DNA from 3 places in the Bradyrhizobium genosp. SA-4 str. CB756 genome. Region 1 is predicted to be linked to each of the others. Evidence: predicted binding sites of a transcription regulator. Region 1 holds the regulator's gene; each other region holds the start of a gene.
The links. Region 1 encodes PhoB, which activates phosphate uptake and scavenging genes when phosphate is short. Its sites were predicted from a motif close to TGTCATNNANCTGTCAT; they were not measured.
Positions count from the first base shown of each region.

Region 1 (4,786 bases):
ATTCTTCGTGCTCGCAGCCGCGCGCCTGATGCTGCTGCGTCTCGAAAAGAAAGCGGGGAAGTAACATGAACCCGATTTACGCACGCCGCCGCCGCATGGACATCGTCATCCGCGCGCTCTGCCTCGCCGCCGCCGCCTTCGGCGTCACCTGGCTCGCGCTGATCCTGCTGACGCTGTTCTACAACGGCCTGACCGGGCTCAACCTCCAGGTCTTCACCGAAAACACCCCGCCGCCCGGCTCGACCGAGGGCGGCCTACTCAACGCCATCGTCGGCTCGGTGATCATGACCGTGCTCGGCGTCGGCATCGGCGCGCCGCTCGGCATGTTCGCCGGTACCTATCTCGCCGAGTACGGCCGCAACGACAAGCTGACCTCGGTGATCCGCTTCATCAACGACATCCTGCTGTCGGCACCCTCGATCATCATCGGCCTGTTCATCTACGGCGCTGTGGTGGTGCCGATGCGCGGCTTCTCGGCGATCGCCGGCTGCCTCGCGCTCGCCGTGATCGTCATTCCGGTGGTGCTGCGCACGACTGAGGACATGCTGCTGCTGGTGCCGAACGCATTGCGCGAGGCGGCCTCCGCGCTCGGCCTGCCGCGTTCGCTGGTGATCAAGCGCATCGCCTATCGCGCCGCGCGCTCGGGCCTCATCACCGGCGTGATGCTGGCCACCGCCCGCGTCGCCGGCGAGACCGCGCCGCTGCTCTTCACCGCGCTGTCGAACCAGTTCTTCAGCCTGAGCCTGAACAAGACGATGGCCAACCTGCCGGTGACCATCAACAACTTCGTGCAGAGCCCCTACGCCTACTGGAAGCAGCTCGCCTGGAGCGGCGCCCTGCTGATCACGTTGACCGTGCTTGCCTTGAACATTGGCGCGCGCATCCTGAGCGCCGAGAGGACCGCAAAATGAGCGATATGTCAGTTACCGTCAGTACGCCCGTTCAGCACGGCTCGCAGCCGCTACCCGAAGCCCCGGCCAAGGTGACGGTGCGCAACCTCAACTTCTATTACGGCGAGCATCACGCGCTGAAGAACATCAACCTGACGCTCGGCACCAACCGCGTCACGGCGTTCATCGGCCCGTCGGGCTGCGGCAAGTCGACCCTGCTGCGCATCTTCAACCGGATGTACGACCTCTATCCGGGCCAGCGCGTCACCGGTCAGTTGATGCTCGACCAGACCAACATCCTCGACCCCAAGCTGGACCTCAACCTGCTGCGCGCCCGCGTTGGCATGGTGTTCCAGAAGCCGACGCCGTTCCCGATGACGATCTACGAGAACATCGCGTTCGGCATCCGCCTCTACGAGAAGATCTCGAAGTCCGAGATGGACGACCGCGTCGAGAAGGCGCTGCGCGGTGGCGCCCTCTGGAACGAGGTCAAGGACAAGCTCAACGCGTCCGGCCTGTCGCTCTCGGGCGGCCAGCAGCAGCGCCTCTGCATCGCCCGCACCGTCGCGGTGCGGCCCGAGGTGATCCTGTTCGACGAGCCCTGCTCGGCACTGGACCCGATCTCGACCGCCAAGGTCGAGGAGTTGATCCAGGAGCTGTCCGAGAACTACACGATCGCGATCGTCACCCACAACATGCAGCAGGCGGCCCGCGTCTCTGACAAGACCGCCTTCATGTATCTTGGCGAGCTGATCGAGTTCGACGACACCAGCAAGATCTTCACGTCGCCGAGCGATCGGCGGACGCAGGATTACATCACCGGCCGGTTCGGCTGAGGAGACGGGATATGGGTTCTGAACATACCGCAAAGGCCTTCGACACCGACCTCCAGGAGCTCACGCGCCTGGTCGCCGAGATGGGCGGCCTCGCCGAGCGCATGATAGTCGATTCCGTCGACGCGCTGATCCGCCGCGACGTCGCGCTCGGCCAGCGCGTGGTCGCGACCGACGCCGAGATCGACGCGCTCCAGAAGAAGATCGAGGAGCGCGCCGTTCTCACCATCGCCCGTCGCCAGCCGATGGCGGTGGACCTGCGCGAAATCGTCGGCGCGATGCGCGTCGCGACCGATCTCGAGCGCATCGGCGACCTCGCCAAGAACATGGGCAAGCGCGTCGCGGCGCTGGAGACGGACTTCCATCCGCTCAAGCTGTTCCGCGGCCTCGAGCACATGACCGACCTCGTGCAGCAGCAGGTTAAGTCGGTGCTGGACGCCTACGCCGCGCACGACCTGCCGGCGGCGATGGCGGTGTGGAAGGGCGACGAGGAAGTCGACGCCATCTGCACCTCGCTGTTCCGCGAGCTCCTCACCTACATGATGGAGGATCCGCGCAACATCTCGTTCTGCATCCACCTGATGTTCTGCGCCAAGAACATCGAGCGCATCGGTGACCATGCCACCAACATCGCCGAGACCGTGTTCTACATGATCGAGGGCCAGGCGATCACCGACAAGCGGCCGAAGGGTGACATGACGACCTTTGCCACAACGGTCCCGAATAGCTGAAGAGTCAAGGAGCGACGACACCATGGGCGCACGCATTATGGTGGTTGAAGACGAGGAAGCTCTCACCGAGCTGCTTCGCTACAACCTCGAAGGCGACGGCTATGACGTCGAGACGGTGATGCGCGGCGACGACGCCGACACCCGTCTCAAAGAACACATCCCCGACCTGATCGTGCTCGACTGGATGCTGCCGGGCCTCTCCGGCATCGAGCTGTGCCGGCGGCTGCGCACCCGCCCGGAGACCAAGCAGCTGCCGATCATCATGCTCACCGCGCGCGGCGAGGAGAGCGAGCGGGTGCGGGGGCTTGCGACCGGCGCCGACGATTACATCGTCAAGCCGTTCTCGGTGCCGGAGCTGCTGGCGCGCGTGAAGGGCCTGCTCAGGCGCGCAAGCCCGGAGCGGCTCGCCACCGTGCTCGCCTATGGCGACATCGAGCTCGACCGCGACAAGCGCCGCGTCGCGCGCTCGGGCCGGCCGATCGATCTCGGCCCGACCGAATATCGCCTGCTGGAGTTCTTCCTCGAGCATCCGGGCCGCGTGTTCTCGCGCGAGCAGCTGCTCGACAGCGTCTGGGGCCGTGACATCTACATCGACGAACGCACCGTCGACGTGCATATCGGCCGCCTGCGCAAGCTGCTCAATCTCGGTCGTGAGCAGGACCCGATCCGCACTGTCCGCGGCGCCGGCTACGCGCTCGACGACCGCTTTGCGAAGGCGGAGCAGACGTAAGAACGATTGCAAGCGAGCAAAATAAAAGCGCGCCAAGTGGCGCGCTTTTTTATGTCACGGGTCGTCCCGGTCGCGTGCCGGGACGATGTCGTTTGAAGCAGCGTTCAGCGCGTGCCGGGCTTTGCCGGCGCACGGCGACGATCCGCCGCCGGCTGGTAGGCGACGCGCGAGTGCTGCGCGCAATAGGGCAGGCCGGAAAGCGCCTTGCCGCCGCAGAAGAAGAAATCCGGGCTCGAGGGATCGCCGACCGGCCAGTGGCAGGTCGCCTCGTTCAGCTCCAGCAGCGACAGCCGCTGGCTCATCGGCACCACGTTATCGTAGGTGACCGGCTCGGCCTCCACCTCGACCTCGAAGGCCTGCGCCAGTGCGGTGTTGCCGCGCGAGATCGGACGGCTCACGCGCATCATGTGCTGCGCGGGGCGGGCCTTGCGCGGCCGGGGCGCTGCCGATGAGGGGCTCTTGGCGCGGCCGGACAGGCCGAGCCTGTGCACTTTGCCGATCACGGCATTGCGGGTCACATTGCCGAGCTCGGCCGCGATCTGGCTGGCCGAAAGTCCGGCCTCCCAGAGCTTCTTCAGCTGCTCGACGCGATCATCGGACCAGGTCAAAACCGTCATTGCACCCTTTCCCTCGCTGCCGGCCAGCCATCCTGGGGCCTCACAGCGAATGCCTAAGCCTTGAAAAACCCGTGCCGCCAGAATCCCTTAAGGCTCGCCGGGCACGCAGGATGCGCCCGAACGTTTACGCCGGTACATGAGGACTCTTGGGATCAGAACTGCTGCACGAGATGTCGTATCTGACAGTCCAAACGCTACAATATGGCGTGACTCGCGCGCAAGAGTCCGCCGACTCGCTTCCACATGTTCCGTGGTGAAAATCCCGCAAAATCGGCACCGCAAGACTACGGATTCAGCGTTTCCCGGGGCTTTCGGGCGGCATTGACACCCGTCTCACCAGGCATAAGATAGTCGCACGTGCCGCCCTTAAAAGGCGGCACGTTTCGTTTTCCGGGCCGGTCAATGGTGCGTTGCGCAATGCACTCAAGCCGTCCGCAACATCCAAGTGATCGTCATGACCAACAGCGCCGCGCCGCATTTGCTCCCCGTTTTCGCCAGGGCCGACCTCGGTTTCGAGCGCGGCGAAGGCTGCTGGCTGATCGCGACCAATGGCGAGCGCTATCTCGACTTCACTTCGGGCGTCGCGGTGAACGCGCTCGGCCATGCCCATCCCGCGCTGGTCAAGGCGTTGCAGGAGCAGGCGACGAAGCTGTGGCACATGTCGAACCTGTTCCAGAGCCCCGACGGCGAGAAGCTCGCCGCGCGCCTGTGCAGCGAGAGCTTTGCGGACTTCGTGTTCTTCTGCAATTCGGGCGCCGAAGCGCTGGAGGGCGTGATCAAGCTGGTCCGCCATCATCACTTCTCCAAGGGGCATCCGGAGCGCTACCGCATCATCACCTTCGAAGGCGCCTTCCACGGCCGCACGCTGGCAACACTGGCTGCAACGGGATCTGCAAAATATCTCGAAGGTTTCGGTCCGCCGATGGACGGCTTCGACCAGGTGCCGCATGGCGACATCGAGGCCGTGAAGAAGGCGATCGGCCCG
Region 1 is NZ_KI421499.1:7,513,488-7,518,273, reverse strand. It holds gene pstC (phosphate ABC transporter permease subunit PstC) at 1-64, shown strand, start outside; gene pstA (phosphate ABC transporter permease PstA) at 66-911, shown strand; gene pstB (phosphate ABC transporter ATP-binding protein PstB) at 908-1,726, shown strand; gene phoU (phosphate signaling complex protein PhoU) at 1,738-2,454, shown strand; gene phoB (phosphate regulon transcriptional regulator PhoB) at 2,477-3,184, shown strand; gene BRAGE_RS0136375 (GcrA family cell cycle regulator) at 3,289-3,801, opposite strand; gene BRAGE_RS0136370 (aspartate aminotransferase family protein) at 4,256-4,786, shown strand, end outside.

Region 2 (4,786 bases), 7.2 Mb from region 1:
AATCCTTGCGTCCCGGCAGCAAAGACGGCGCCGGCCAGACAAAGCAGGCCGGCGCCGAGGAGCCACAGAGTGCGGCTGTTCATTCCGTAGCGTCCCGTTGGACTAGTGGTGGTGGTGCTCGTCCGGCGGGCTGGTGATCACAGTGCCGGCGGTCGGGTCGAGGAACAGCGCGTCAGCCCGCAAGTCGTGGCTGTGATCATGGTCGAAGTCGAACAGGTCCATGATCGAGCCGGAGGTGGCGTCGAACGAGCCGCCACCCAGGCGCTTGCCATGCAGCCAGTTGTCCTCGATGAAGCGGACCACCGAAGCCTGCGTGGTGTAGTTGTGGCTGACGTAGTTCGTCTTGGCGTAGGGCGAGACCACGATCAGGGGAACGCGGGTGCCCGGACCGCAGCGGCCGTTCACCGGCTTGCCGCCGAGACCGTTCGGCGCCGGCTGCTTGTTAGGACCGAGACCGCACAGGCCGGGGCCGTTGACCTGATCGGCGGTCGCATCATACGAGGCATTTTTCGGCGCGACGTATTGGTGGTCGTACCAGCCGTCGGAGTCGTCATAGGTGATGATGACGGCGGTCTCGCGCCACTCCGGCTGCTTCTGGAGGAAGTTGATCAGAGCGACATTGCCGGCCTGCTCGTCGAGCGGATCGGAGTTGCCGGCGTGACCGTCCTGGAAGGCGGGCATCTTGACGTAGGAGACGGCCGGAAAGTTGCCGGCCTTGATCGCGGCATAGAGGTCTTCGAGGTCGTAATTGTGATTGGCCGGATCGACCTTGCCGTTGAGGTCATGGGTATGGCCGATCGCATGAACCGAGCTCGGCCGGGCATGGGACGGGTTCGCCGTGGAGGCGTGATACTGGAAGAAGGCGTGGTGGGGAATGTAGTCGACGATGGTGCCGTTGACGTTGCTGGAGAACGTGCTGCGGGCGCAGCCGGTGGTGCCGTTGGCGTTCTTGAGCGTCAGGTCGAAGCCGCCCATGAAGCTGCCCCAGCTGATATGCTCAGCGGTGAGCAGGTCGCCGATATTCTTGCCGCCCATCAGCATCGTGCTGGTCGTGCTCGAACAGGCATCGTTACCCGGATCGGTATCGCCGGTCAGCGTCAGGCCGCCCTGGCCGTCGGCGATCGACGACGTGGTGCCGACCACCGGCTGCACGCCGTTGGTCTGGCCGGCAACCACTTCGAGCATGCCGGGCGTCGACGGGCCGAACGTGTCGGTCCAGTTGTTGTCGCTCATGGCGAAGTGCTGGGCATAGTTCCACAGCGCGGTGACGGTGTTGCCGTCGAAATAGCCCATGACCTGACCGTTGGTGGCGAAGGCGCCGGCGCCGCCGGCGGTGCCGCGGCCAGTGAATTTCGGGAACAGGTCTTCCTTGCCGTTGTCCACGGCCTGCTGCTCGGGCGTGTAGGAGTGGTTCTGCGAGCGCGTGTTGGCCTGGGTGCGGTCGAGGCGGAACGGGTCGGTCGCGCCGGTGCCGTTGGCCGGATTGTTGTTGGGGTTGTTCAACAGCAGATTGGCGTTGGCGAGGTTGTTGACCTTTGGCGTATGCGGCTTCGGAACGAAGGGGATCGAGCCGGTCGGGTTGGTCGCGTTCGGATAGGTCGCAAAGTAATGGTCGAACGAGCGGTTCTCGTTGAAGATCACCACGAGATGCTTGATAGGCGTCTCGGTGTGGATGTCGTGCGCATGACGATGATGATCGTCATGTCCGTGATCGCGATCGCGACCGAAATCGTCGGCGAGGACGGGAAGAGTGCACGCGAGCGCGCTCGCGGCCGCGAAAATCGCAGCCGTCGTCAGAAGTCTCGATTTCATTTTTTTTGACGCCCCGGAAATGAGGATGTTTACGATCAGAAATGTTCTAAACACCGCGAATGACAGAGCTGTGTCAGTTTGACGCACGAGACACTTTGCGCAGTGGCGGAGCGAAGATTTTTTAGGCAGGCGCCTGCTCCGCCGCGCCGGGCCACGTCATGTCGCTTTATTCCCCGCACGACGGCAAAAATGATCGCGTCCAGATTGTTGCGTGACGCGCCCGGTTGCATTTAGCTTTGCCGGACAAGAACAAGCTCTCAGGGGGAAACATGAAAGCCGCTCTTCGCAGGCGCACGCGCCATGCCGCGTCAGCCCTTGTCGCAACGTCGCTGGCTGGCCTCGCCAGTTTCGCCGCCCATGCCGAGATCGTCGTCACCGCCAATGACGGCAAGATGGTTCTGGAGAACGGCAATGCCGTGGTGCGCAAGCAGCCGCTGCCGGACACGGTCAGCGTGATCGACCTCACCGATGGCGTGCTGAAACTGCTGGGCGAGGTTCCTGCACCCGCCAGCGTCGTCGGCCCGCCACCGAGCGTGGCGATCGCGCCGGATGGTTCGTTTGCGCTGGTGACAGGCGCGATGAAGGTCGATCCGGCGGATGCGACCAAGACTATTCCCGACGACAAGCTCTCGGTGATCGATATCAAATCAACACCGCCAAAGGTGCTCGCGACATTGCAGGCCGGTGCAGGCGCGGCCGGAGTGTCAATCAACCGCGCAGGCACGCTGGCGCTGGTTGCGAACCGCAGCGAAGGCACGGTTTCGGTCTTCACCATTAGCGGCAACGCGCTGACGGCAAGCGGCAAGATCCAGCTCGGTGACGCCAAGTCGGGCCCGAGCCACGCCGTGTTCTCGCGCGATGGCGCGACCGCGCTGGTCACCCGCGACGGCGACAGCAAGATCTCGCTTCTCACCGTGGACGGCAGCAAGGTCGAGTACGCCAAGCGCGATCTCTCCGCGGGTGTGCGTCCTTACGACATCGATCTCACCGGCGCGGCCGCGGCCGTCGTCGGCAATGTCGGCGCCGGCGGCGGCGACAATGATACGATCAGCCTGATCGACATGACCGCAAAGCCAATCCGGGTCGTCACGACGGTCACCGTCGGACAGACGCCTGAGGCCGTCAAAATGTCCCCGGACAGCAACTACGTTTCCGTCACCGTCATGAACGGCTCGAACAAGCCGTCGGCCTCGCCTTTCTTCAACGATTTCGGCCTGCTCAAGGTCTACCGGATCTCAGGCACCGACCTCACGCCGGTTGCGGAAGCCAAGATCGGCCATTGGTGCCAGGGCATGGTGTGGTCCAAGGACTCCAAACATGTCGTGGCGCAGTGCATGGTCGAGAACGAGCTGCTCGCCTTCTCGTTCGACGGCAAGGCGCTGACCAAGACGTCGACGCTCAAGCTGCAGGTGAGCCCTGCGGGCATTCGCACCGCGGAGCCGTAAGGTCAGCGGACGGCGCAGGCCCCCTGCGCCGCCGCCTGCCCTACTCGGTGCGGATCGGCGCGTCCTTCAGGCCGTTGTTGTCATAGGCCCTGCGGAGCGCGCCGTTCGTGGTCGCATCCGTCATGAACTTGGTCACGAACGCCAAGGCCTGGCTATGGCCGAGCGGGACGGCGACAGCGGTCACCGTCTTCTTGAAGGTCTCGTCGAGCACGCGCGTGCCCGGAATCTTCTGCGCCATCTTGTAGAGCTGGTCGCGCGACAGCGCGAAGGCGTCGATCTCGCCATTCTTCAAAAGCGCGAATATTTCATCGTAGGTCTGGTAGCCCGTGACTTTCGCATTCTTCAGGTGCGCGACGGCGCCGCGCATGGTGGTCGTGGCGTTGACCGCCGCGACCTTGATGCCCACCTGGTCGAGCGTGGCGAAGTTGGTGATGGTCGAGCCGGGCTTGACGATGTAGGTGGCATCGGCGACCTCGTAGATCGGGCCGAACATCATTTTCGTCTCGCGCTCGGGATCCTTCGGAAGCCAGGTGACGTCCCAGGTGCCCTTGCCCGCAGCGTCGGTGATCTGCCCGGAATTCTGGTGCACGACATATTCGACCGCCACGCCGAGCTGCGCGGCCAACTCCTTGCCGAGATCGACGGGAACGCCGGCATAGCCGGATTCGGTCTTGGTCGACCAGAACGCACCGCCCGCGGGGCTGATCGCGATCGCGACCCGCAGCTTGCCGGTCGGCGCGATCTCGTCCTTCAAACCATCGGCTAGCGCGGGCATGGCAAACGCCGCGGCAAGAGCAAGGCCAGCGAGGGCCGATTGGAGGAAGGTCGGCATGTCATGGTCTCCTCACCTTTTCTTCTTTTCGAATTTGCACCGTCCGACCGCTTCCCACGGTCCTTGCCACAATTCTGGTCGATCGTGCGCTCGGTGAAAAGCGGTTTGTCATGGCAAATCTGTCAAAGGCCACAGCGCCGTTTGCAGTGCAAGGCCTCTGACCGCCATGGCTATGGTGTTCCACGGAAGGGCATTTGTTGCTAGCCTGCCGCACCGACAGACAATCATCGGGGGCCACCGAATGACCTCAGCCAATCCGGCTTCTTCCGCACGGCGCAACGAAGCGTGGAGACAATTCGGGCAGGCATTGGCCGCCACCGCGGCCGTGGTCGCGCTGGCCGGCTGCGAGGACAAGAACACGTTCGTCGCGCCGCCGCCGCCCAAGGTGGACGTGGCAACGCCAGTGCAGCGGCCGGTGACGCGCTATGTCGAAGCCACCGGCAACACCGCGCCGATCAAGAGCGTCGATCTCGTCGCGCGCGTGCAAGGCTTCCTGCAATCGATCGACTACCAGGACGGCACCTTCGTCAAGCAGGGCACCCAGCTGTTCACGATCGAGCCCGAGACCTACAAGCTCAAGGTCGAGCAGGCGAAGGCCGCCGAGGTCGGCGCGCAGGCCACGGTCAAGCAGGCCGAAGCCGATTACAAGCGGCAGGCCGAGCTGGTGCAGCGCCAGGCGGTCTCGCAGTCCACGCTC
Region 2 is NZ_KI421499.1:359,082-363,867, reverse strand. It holds gene BRAGE_RS0101745 (cytochrome-c peroxidase) at 1-83, opposite strand, end outside; gene BRAGE_RS0101740 (phospholipase C) at 103-1,812, opposite strand; gene BRAGE_RS0101735 (hypothetical protein) at 2,082-3,257, shown strand; gene BRAGE_RS0101730 (ABC transporter substrate-binding protein) at 3,298-4,089, opposite strand; gene BRAGE_RS0101725 (efflux RND transporter periplasmic adaptor subunit) at 4,331-4,786, shown strand, end outside.
Region 2: the regulator PhoB is predicted to act here: its motif matches at 1,872-1,888, upstream of BRAGE_RS0101740 (phospholipase C).

Region 3 (4,786 bases), 320 kb from region 1:
GCCGCATCGATACGCTGGACGAGCTCGACTACTACCGGAACGGCGGCATCCTGCACTACGTGCTGCGCAAGCTCGCGGCCTAAGCGCGAATTTGTGAACGGTGGCTCACTGCGACGTGAGTAGAAGGTTAAACGAAGGCGGCCTATCACAAGGCCGCCTTCGCGCGTTTGCGGCATGCTTCAGATGGGCCCGCCCGGCGGAAATCCCGCCCAGGACGGTTGAACATGCCGCGCCCCGTAAGATTACGGTGACCATCAGGCGATAAGCTTCCCCCCAACGACTGACGATGTGTGACGTTCGACATGACGACAATGACGGCTTCTAATCTGGTTTCGCGCTGGTCCGGTGCACTCTGGTCGGGAGCGCTCAGCATCTGCGCCATCGCCGCCATCATCCGTCCCGCCCACGCCGATCCGCGCGCCGTTGTCGAATTGTTTACCTCGCAGGGCTGCTCGTCCTGCCCGCCCGCCGACAAGATCATCGGCGATCTCTCCAGCGATCCCTCGATCATCGCGCTGAGCATGCCGATCGATTATTGGGACTATCTCGGCTGGAAGGACACGCTGGCGGATTCGCGTTTCTCGGCGCGGCAGCGCGCCTATTCGCGCATGCGCGGCGACCGCGAGGTCTACACGCCGCAGGTCGTGGTCAATGGCTCGGCGCATGTCATCGGCAGCGATCGTGCCGGCATCGAGAATGCGATCGGCAAGACCGACAAGAGCAGTGGCGTGATGAGCGTGCCGGTGACGATGTCGCTCTCGGGCAAGCAGATCAACGTGTCGGTGGCCGCGAGCAAGGAGCCGGCGGTCTCGCATGGCGAGGTCTGGATCTGCTCGGTCGCCAAATCGGTGCCGATCTCGATCAGCCGTGGCGAAAATCGCGGACAGCAGATCACCTATCACAACGTGGTGCGCAATTTGCTCAAGGTCGGCGACTGGACTGGCCGTCCGGAAAGCTGGACCGTGCCGCTCGAGAACCTCACGCGCGACGGCGTCGACGGCGCGGTGGTCTATGTCCAGGACGGCAGCCGCGACAAGCCCGGTCCGATGCTGGGCGCAGCGTACACGTCGCTGCATTGATTCGAATTTCTCTCTAGCGTCGCACTCGCTCTAACTCTTCATGTGGAGAGCGAGAGTATGCGCGAGATCGTCTCAGGAGATCTGGTCTCCCGTCATTCCGGGGCGCGCGAAGCGCGAGCCCGGAATCCATCGATCCACAATCCGAGCTGAGAAATGGATTCCGGGCTGGCGCCAAGCGGCGCGCCCCGGAATGACAGCGCGTCAGAAACAATCCGACACAAACAAAAAAGGACCAACTTGCGTTGGCCCTCCTTGTCGCGCGTACAGACCCGATCCTGTTCGACCCCGGGGGGCTGGGGAATCCGGAACCGAAAGGACCGGGCCAACGCACACGAATCTTTTCGCAATGCAGGGCGGCGGGCACTGGGCGGAAAAGCGGCGACAGTATGATTCCTGCTAACGATCCCGTGACGGTTTGCCGCGACAGAGTTCCACTTTTGCGTGTGGTCCAATTCGCACCCGATCAGGCGGGTTGAGCCCAGAGCCCTGTCCCGGATTCCTGCAAGAGCCCTTGCGGCGAGGAGCGGTTGGCGCGATCATGTGACTGTCATGATCCGCGGTACCCTGGGACGGTTTCGCGGGCGCGATCATGCTGTGCGATGAGGAGCGCTCCCATGAGTCTGACGTCGGAGGATGCCGATCCGAGCGAGCAGCGCGCGGCGGCGCGGCCCGTCGCGGCGAACGCGCAGCCGAACCGGGTGACGTTCAACCGGCTCGAGCTGCACCGCATTCTCAATCTCTATGGCCGCATGGTCGCCGACGGCGAGTGGCGCGACTATGCCATCGACTTCCTGAAGGACCGCGCCGTGTTCTCGGTCTATCGCCGCGCCTCGGAAGTGCCGATCTACCGCATCGAGAAGGACCCGCGCCTCGCGCGCAAGCAGGGCATGTACAGCGTGATCTCGGCGACCGGCCTGATCCTGCGCCGCGGCCATGAGCTCGAGCGCGTGCTGCTGGTGATCGACCGGAAATTGGCGGTGGTCTAACCGCACGAACGGTGCCGTAGGGTGGGCAAAGGCGCAAAGCGCCGTGCCCACGACCTTTCCGTAATCGCCCTGATGGTGGGCACGCTTCGCTTTGCCCACCCTACGAGCGGTGCCGTGGCGAGGCCCTACTTCCCCGGCACCGTCTTCGCGCCCTCGCCGAGGTCGCGCTGCATCATCACCGTGTCGAGCCAGCGACCGAACTTCAGCCCGACATTGGGGTGGGTGCCGATCATCTTGAAGCCGCCCCTGGTGTGCACGCCGATCGAGCCGGCATTGGCGGAATCGCCGATCACGGCGATCATCTGGCGGAAGCCGCGCGCCTCGCATTCGGTGATCAGCCGCTCCAGCAGCAGCGAGCCGATGCCGCGGCGGTGGAAACTCGGATCGAGGTAGATCGAGTTCTCGACCGTGAAGCGATAGGCCGGCCGTGGCCGGTAGGCACCGGCATAGGCATAGCCGGCGACGCTGCCGTCGAGGATGGCGACGAAATAGGGATAGCCGCCGTCGACCAGCGTGCGGTAACGGCGGGTCATCTCGGCTAGGTCAGGCGGATCCAGCTCGAACGTCGCAGTGCCCTCGCGAACGGCCTGCTGGTAGATGGCGGTGATGGCGGGAAGGTCGGCCTCGGTCGTGGGCCTGATATCGGGTGCGGACATGGCCTCAGACTAGAGGCTTCGCCCGGTTGCTGGAAGGGGGCCGCCACCGTCTCCCGGTCGTCATTGCGAGCGTAGCGAAGCAATCCAGAAATGCATCCGCGGAGGGCCTCCGGATTGCTTCGTCGCAAGGGCTCCTCGCAATGACGAGGAGAGCTACCGGGGCCCCAAACAAAAACCCCGGCCTCTCGGCCGGGGTTCGTGTCCGTTCTCTCGTCTGGCGCTTAGTCGCGCTGGCCGAGGAGCTGCAGCAGCAGCGTGAACAGGTTGATGAAGTTCAGGTACAGCGACAGGGCGCCGGTAATGGCCGCACGCTCTGCGATGTCACCGCCGGCCGAAGCGTAGCCGTAGATGTAGTCGTTCTTCAGGCGCTGGGTGTCCCAGGCGGTGAGGCCGGCGAACACCAGCACGCCGACCACCGACACGATGAACTGCAGCATCGAGCTCGCCAGGAACAGGTTCACCAGGCTCGCGATGATGATGCCGATCAGGCCCATGAACAGGAACGAGCCCATGCCGGTCAGGTCACGCTTGGTGGTGTAGCCGTAGAGGCTCAGTGCACCGAAAGTCGCCGCGGTGATGAAGAACACCCGCACGATCGAGGTGTGGGTGAACACCAGGAAGATCGACGACAGCGAGATGCCCATCAGCGCCGAGAACACCCAGAACAGGATCTGGGCGGTCGAGGGAGCGAGACGGTTGATGCCCGCCGAGATCACGAACACCATCGCGAGCGGCGCGAGCATGAACAGCCACTTCAGGGGGCTGACGAACATCGCGTAGCCGAACGGCGTCAGGAACAGCTTGCCGACGCGGACGGCGTCCGCGGTCGGGACGTCAGTCACGGCAGCCAGGTAGACACCGAGCGCGGCCAGGCCGGTGATGGCAAGGCCAATGCTCATGTAATTGTAGATGCGCAGCATGTAGGCGCGCAGGCCGGCGTCGACCGTCGCGGCGTCAACACGCCCGGCGGCCCTGCCGAAAGGAGAAGCGTAGTTACGGTCTAGGTCCGACATGGTCGAATTCCCGTTGGTTGGCCGGTCCGGCATGAGGGTCGCCACGCCGCCGGTTCGTCAAGTTCTATCCGGATACCGATGTCTGCCGACATTAAATTTGGCTAACAATCGGGGGCTCCGAACCCATTCGATATGTGGGAAACTAACACATTCGCTGCAACCGTCCACGCGCGGCTGAATGTCGCCCTCGGGCACAATCCTGGCGAGCGGACGTGGTTAATCGCAGGAATCGTGCGATTCCGCTACCGCGCGGCATCCCGCTACATTTTGTCACAAATTCCGCAACACCGTAGCGGGCTTTTTGTTCAACGCCAGCAGAGTGCCGGCGAGCCCGAGCCCCACGGTGACGACCAGTGCGGCCGCGACCACGCCGGCGGCGCTGCCGGCCTGCCAGACGAAACTCAGCGTCATCAGCCGTGTCACGATCATCCAGGCCGCGATGCTGCCCGCGATCACGCCGAACACCGCGGTGGCGAGCCCGATCAGGAGGTATTCGAGGGCATAGGCGCCGAGCAGCCGCAGCCGGGTTGCGCCCAGCGTCTTCAGGATTACCGCATCATAGACCCGGTGGCGGTGGCCGGCGGCCAGCGCCCCGCCCAGCACCAGGATCGCCGAGATCAGCGTCACCGCGCTGGCGCCGCGGATCGCCAGCGCCAGGTTGGTCACGACCGAGCCGACCGTCTCCATCACCTCGCGCACGCGCACGCTGGTCACCATCGGATAGGCATCCGCAACCTGCTTGATGATCTTGCCGTCACCGGTCGCATCGCCGCCGGATTCGGTCAGCGTCGCGATGTGGGTGTGGGGTGCGCCCTTGAAGGCGTTCGGCGAGAACACCAGCACGAAATTGATGCCCATCCCCTGCCAGTCGATGGTGCGCAGATTGCCGATCTTGGCCGGAATGTCGCGGCCGAGCACGTTGACCACGATCTCGTCGCCGAGCTTGAGGTCGAGCCCGTCGGCGATCTTCTTCTCCATCGAGACCAGCAGCGGGCCGGAATAGTCGGGGCCCCACCATTCGCCCTCGACCACCTTGGAGCCCTTCGGCAGCT
Region 3 is NZ_KI421499.1:7,836,078-7,840,863, reverse strand. It holds gene acnA (aconitate hydratase AcnA) at 1-83, shown strand, start outside; gene BRAGE_RS0137860 (DUF1223 domain-containing protein) at 303-1,079, shown strand; gene BRAGE_RS0137855 (DUF2794 domain-containing protein) at 1,694-2,065, shown strand; gene BRAGE_RS0137850 (GNAT family N-acetyltransferase) at 2,191-2,721, opposite strand; gene BRAGE_RS0137845 (Bax inhibitor-1/YccA family protein) at 2,943-3,734, opposite strand; gene BRAGE_RS0137840 (ABC transporter permease) at 4,005-4,786, opposite strand, start outside.
Region 3: the regulator PhoB is predicted to act here: its motif matches at 1,614-1,630, upstream of BRAGE_RS0137855 (DUF2794 domain-containing protein).